2 linked regions of the Cellulophaga sp. L1A9 genome follow. The protein of the gene in region 1 interacts with the protein of each later gene in a pairwise test. Links are inferred from orthologs where the notes say so. Each region holds a gene or a part of one and is shown on either strand. Other genes may lie near its edges.

What was found.
Region 2: the proteins of groL (region 1) and GQR94_RS15180 interact in binary tests that used the Escherichia coli proteins (3 or more experiments, as listed by UniProt). The link is inferred for Cellulophaga sp. L1A9 from one-to-one orthologs.

The regions. Positions count from the first base shown.
Region 1 is NZ_CP047027.1:1,171,199-1,174,206, forward strand. What follows is about bases 53-2,982. They hold groL (chaperonin GroEL), read left to right. Parts: upstream 53-668; coding sequence 669-2,297; downstream 2,298-2,982. Other genes in these bases: secG (preprotein translocase subunit SecG), read left to right, coding at 53-138; groES (co-chaperone GroES), read left to right, coding at 286-564; GQR94_RS05065 (hypothetical protein), read right to left, coding at 2,423-2,982. Also shown: more of secG, read left to right, coding at 1-52; more of GQR94_RS05065, read right to left, coding at 2,983-3,008.
Region 2 is NZ_CP047027.1:3,435,009-3,438,020, forward strand. The notes cover bases 1-2,934. They hold GQR94_RS15180 (ATP-binding cassette domain-containing protein), read right to left. Parts: upstream 1,879-2,934; coding sequence 1,123-1,878; downstream 1-1,122. Other genes in these bases: GQR94_RS15175 (MlaD family protein), read right to left, coding at 136-1,119; GQR94_RS15185 (ABC transporter permease), read right to left, coding at 1,905-2,681; clcA (H(+)/Cl(-) exchange transporter ClcA), read left to right, coding at 2,876-2,934. In the rest of the region: more of clcA, read left to right, coding at 2,935-3,012. UniProt on the Escherichia coli protein: Part of the ABC transporter complex MlaFEDB, which is involved in a phospholipid transport pathway that maintains lipid asymmetry in the outer membrane by retrograde trafficking of phospholipids from the outer membrane to the inner membrane.

The DNA of each region.
Region 1 (3,008 bases):
GTACTAATTCTTTTATCGAATATTTCTTTGAAAGACAATTACGCACAAGCAGATTCTAAGCTTTTACAAGGCGATGAGATCGAAAATACAGTTCCTGATTCATTACCAGATCCTATTACGACTCCTGATTCAGAATAAACAATACGACACTATATATTTTAAAAATGCCAGCTTGGATGACAAGCTGGCATTTTTTTTTACAAACTGTCAGTTATTAAGCAATGGCATAATTTCTGCCATCCATAACGTAACAAAACTAAAATCAATTTAATAAAATTTAATCATATGGCTAAAGTTAATATTAAACCATTGGCAGATAGAGTTCTTATTGAACCAATGGCAGCTGAAACAAAAACTGCTTCTGGACTTTACATTCCAGATACTGCAAAAGAAAAACCTCAAAAAGGAAAAGTAGTAGCAGTTGGTCCTGGAACCAAAGATGAGCTAGTTACCGTTAAAGTTGGTGATACTGTTCTTTATGGTAAGTATGCAGGTACCGAGCTAAAATTAGAAGGTACTGACTTTTTAATGATGCGTGAAAGCGACATTTTAGCAATTATATAAATTATTTTTTTATTTCCGAATCCTCGGAAATCTTCTAAATTAAATTATACGATTAATTAAACAAATTCTCAATCTTTTGAGAATGACTTAAAACAAAATCAAAAATGGCAAAAGATATAAAGTTTGATATAGATGCACGTGACGGACTAAAAAGAGGCGTTGATGCACTTGCAAATGCAGTAAAAGTAACTTTAGGACCTAAAGGTAGAAACGTAATCATCAGTAAATCTTTTGGGGCTCCTGTAGTTACTAAAGATGGTGTTACCGTGGCAAAAGAAATAGAATTAGCAGATCCTTTAGAAAATATGGGTGCTCAAATGGTTAAAGAAGTTGCTTCTAAAACCAATGATTTAGCTGGTGATGGTACTACTACCGCAACAGTTTTAGCGCAAGCAATCGTAAAAGAAGGATTAAAAAACGTTGCTGCCGGTGCTAATCCAATGGATTTAAAAAGAGGTATCGACAAAGCTGTTGAAGCTATCGTAGAAGACTTAGCAAAACAAGCAAAGAAAGTTGGTGATTCTTCTGACAAAATAAAACAAGTTGCTTCTATTTCTGCTAACAATGATGAAACTATTGGTGAGTTAATCGCTAAAGCTTTCGGAAAAGTAGGCAAAGAAGGAGTTATTACTGTTGAAGAAGCTAAAGGAACAGACACGTATGTTGATGTTGTTGAAGGTATGCAGTTTGATAGAGGATACCTTTCTCCTTACTTCGTTACCGATTCAGAAAAAATGGTTTCTGAATTAGAGAATCCTTACATTTTACTTTTTGACAAGAAAATTTCTTCAATGAAAGATATTCTTCCTGTTTTAGAGCCAGTTGCTCAATCAGGAAAGCCTCTTTTAATTATTGCAGAAGATGTTGATGGTGAAGCATTAGCTACTTTAGTAGTAAACAAATTAAGAGGTTCTTTAAAAATTGCTGCTGTTAAAGCTCCAGGTTTTGGAGACAGAAGAAAAGCAATGCTTGAAGATATCGCTATCTTAACTGGTGGTACGGTAATCTCTGAAGAAAGAGGTTTCTCTCTTGAAAACGCTTCATTAGATTTATTAGGTACTTGTGAAAAAATATCTATTGATAAAGACAACACAACAATCGTTAACGGTGCTGGTGTTGCTAAAGATATTAAAGGAAGAGTAAATCAAATTAAAGCTCAAATAGAGTCTACAACTTCTGATTACGACAAAGAAAAACTACAAGAACGTTTAGCTAAACTTTCTGGTGGTGTTGCTGTTCTTTATGTAGGTGCTGCTTCTGAAGTAGAAATGAAGGAGAAAAAAGACAGAGTTGATGATGCATTGCATGCAACTAGAGCTGCTGTAGAAGAAGGTATAGTTGCCGGTGGTGGCGTTGCCCTTGTACGTGCTAAAGCTGTTCTTGCTAAATTGAAAGCTGAAAATCCTGATGAAGAAACAGGAATGCAAATTGTAGCTAGAGCAATTGAAGCTCCATTACGTACAATTGTTGAAAACGCTGGTGGCGAGGGATCTGTTGTTGTTTCTAAAGTATTAGAAGGCAAAGGTGACTTTGGTTACGATGCAAAAGCTGAAGTATACACAGACATGATGAAAGCTGGTATTATAGATCCTAAGAAAGTTACTAGAGTTGCATTAGAAAATGCTGCTTCTGTTGCTGGTATGATCTTAACTACCGAATGTGCTTTAATTGATATTAAAGAAGACGCTCCTGCAGGCCCACCAATGGGTGGCGGTATGCCAGGAATGATGTAGTAATGAACCACTACAAGTAAATAAAAAAACGCTCCAATGAAAATTGGAGCGTTTTGCTTTTTAATAGTTTTGTGTTAGATTAAATCAACTAGAGCGTTGAGGAAATTAGTTTTAAGTTATTTTATTTATTTCAATAACATTAAACTCTTTTCTGTTCCTCTAGCATTCATCATTATAAATGTTTCATTCTTAATTGTGCCTCCTGAAGGTAAATAAAAATTTACTCCTTTATTATCTTGAATCTTATTGTATTCTACTTCTCCGTTTTGTGCGAAAGAAATATCATATAACGCAGTAGACTCAAAAAGCCTTTTAGAAACCTTAGTCCGCCCATCAATTTTATCTTTTAAATTTTTACCAGAATTTAAAATTACATGTAATTGGTTGCCCTTTAAAAAGGCATTATACGAAGGTGAAGTTGACCTTTTGAAGATACTTCTACCCCACTCCAAAATTCCAGAAGAATTAAACTTTAATATAATAATATCATCAAAATGAGTTGTTGTAGTCATATATCCCCCAAATTGACCCGTATTAACATAGTTACTTGTTACATAAAATTCCTCCGCCAACATATACGTATTGCCTAAGGAATCTTCTAAGGCATAATCTACATAAAAATTACTAAGCTCTGTGTCTTTTTTATTTTCCGCTCTTTCATTTCCATATAAATCTTCAAAAACAGTAAGCGGTAACGGCGATAATTTCTTA
Region 2 (3,012 bases), 2.3 Mb from region 1 along the record:
AACTAAATAATTAATAGCAAGAGTGGCGTGTTTTTACCTTCATCAAAGTTTTATACGATGAAGGTATTGCGGTATTTAAAAATGAGACATGATACAAATCATAAACCCATTAATTTGAAGGGAAAGAATCGCGTTTTACTCATTTTTTTGCTCTTTCTCTTTCTTTTTTTCCTGTTTTTTAAAATAGCCACGGGTTAAAAAATTATGTTTTAAGGCCTCCATATTTTCATTAAACTTTAGAACTCCTTCGTCAACGTTTTTCATGGAGTTTTGAAGTTGACGAACCAAGGTGGTGTCTGTAGCCAGGTAGTTAATAGCACCATCTCCATTATTAATGCGATCTACCACAATGTTGAGGTTTTTAGCGGTATTCTCAATGTCTATAGATGAGTTTTCGAGATGGTTTAAAACATTACGAATTTTTGCGCCTGAGAGCGAATCACTCAATAGGGTTCCAACCACACTTTCTTTGGAGTCAAAACTTTCTACAAGTGCATTTAGTTTACGTATGGTTTGTTGTGCATCATTACTTGTATATTTAAGGTTGATTAAGCTTTGGTTTAAATTGGCACCCATAATGGTATCATTAAGTAAGCGACCTAAGGTCCCTTTTCCTTCATTTATAGAACGTGTAATAGTTAGTAATTGTGCTGTTAATACAGCGGCATTTTCATTGGTTACATTTAAGGTGTTCAACATATCTGATGTAGCAACGTTGCTAAAAGACTTTATTTCATCACCAGATTTAACATAGGGCGCTTCGCCTACTCCAGGAACAATATTAATAATCATACTCCCCACTAAACCATCTGAGCCAATATTGGCAACTGAATTATTTTTGATATGTTGTTGCATCTTGTTGTCAATGAGCAGCCCAACTAGAATAGTCGTATCATTGATCATTTCAATATCTTTTACTGTACCGATGCTAATACCTGCATACCGAACATTGTTACCATTCTGGAGTCCACGTACATTGTCAAAAGTAACGTTGAGGTCAAAGGTATTCCCAAACATATTTTGTTTGTTTCCAATCATATAGATGACGAGTATTAACAATACCGATCCTATGAGAACAAAAAGGCCTAATCTTATTTTTTCCGATGCTGATTTCTCCATATTTTATTTTTTAAAAAAAGCTTCTACTTTAGGGTCGTTAGATTGTATCAAATCTGTGTATTTACCCTCGACATAATTTATACCATCTACCAATAAAATCATCCGATCAGAGATGACCCTAGCACAATCCATGTCATGCGTAATGATCAGAGAAGAAGTACCATATTTTATCTGTATGTTGCGCATTAACTCAATGATTTCTTTAGATGTAATTGGGTCCAAACCAGTTGTAGGTTCATCATAAAGAATAATCTTAGGTTGTAAAATTAAGGTACGGGCCAAAGCAACCCTGCGTTGCATTCCTCCAGATAATTCTTCAGGCATCAAGTCAATTGTATTTGCGAGACCAACACTTTCTAAAGCATCTATTACCAGTGGAGTGGTATCTTTTATATTATCAAACTTTTCTTTATGTCGCCGCATTGGGAATTCTAAATTTTCCCGTACCGTCATGGAATCATAAAGCGCACTCCCTTGAAACAAAAAGCCAATATCAGACCTTAGTACATCTAAGGTTTCCCGATCTAAGTTTTTTATTTCTTTACCCAAAACAGAAATGTAACCGCTATCTGGTTGTATTAAACCCACCAAACATTTTATCATTACCGATTTTCCAGAGCCGGATTTGCCCATAACAACAAGGTTTTCGCCCTTGTAAAGCTTCATGTGAAACCCGTTGAGCACCATATGGTCCCCAAAACTTTTATAGAGATCTTTGATGTCTATAATGACTTCTTTTTGGTCTATATCCTGTTCCATTAAGGGTGTTTTTTTATCATCTTTTTTCATATATCAAAAAAAATATTGGAGATAAAAACGGCTATAAAATCTATGACAAATAAAAGCAAGGAGGTCATTACTACTGCCGTATTTGCAGCGATACCAACACCTGCTGTGCCTTTTTTACTGTAATATCCTTTAAAACAACCTACTAATCCAATAGCAAAACCAAAGAAGAATGTTTTAATGATAGCAGGTATTAAATCGGTATAGGATAAAGCATCAAAAATAGTATTGAAATAGAGTTGAAACGAAACGTTTCCTTTTATGTTTTCAATTAAGGCCGAACCAAAAAGAGCTACAGCATCACTTAATACAACCAGCAAGGGGAGCATTAATATAGCAGCCAAAACCCGTGTAACTACTAAATACTTAAAGGGGTTGGTACCAGAGACTTCCATGGCATCAATCTGTTCGGTTACCCGCATGGAACCTAATTCTGCCCCTATTCCTGATGATATTCTTCCTGCACAGACTAGGGCGGTAATGACAGGTCCTAGCTCACGTACAATGGAAATGCCTACCATATTAGGCATCCAAGAAACAGCCCCAAATTGAACCATAGTAGGGCGTGATTGTAAATCTAATACCAGCCCTATAATGAATCCAGTAACCAAGACCAAGGTTAATGACCGGTTTCCAATTTGGTAACATTGCCGTAAGAATTCATTGAATTCAAAGGGAGGGCGTATTGCTTCCTTAAAGAAGCGTCCTGCAAAATAGGTGAGTTCGCCGACTTCGGTGAGCGCTTGCTTTATTTTTTTTGGCGTCTTGAGTTTCAAATCTATTTTATGAATTTAGAGCTGTGGGTCATTCCAAAATTAAGGAACCTCCAATGAAGTTAGAATGACTTGGGTCATCCCTAAAAAATAAATAATAATGTTTATAAGAACTGATCTGTGTCATTCGTAATTCAATGGGCACTGTTTAGTTTTGTCGCACCATGCTTAAGTAGAAACTAGTTTAAAGATAGCCCATGAACAATAGAAAAGTAACCCGTGCACGGTATAGGTTTGTAGCTCTAGATGTTAGTAAGTATAGACTTTTATTTATTGCACTTTTAGTGGGTTTGGGTACAGGACTTTTAAGTTCGCTTTTTAGGCTTATTCTTGC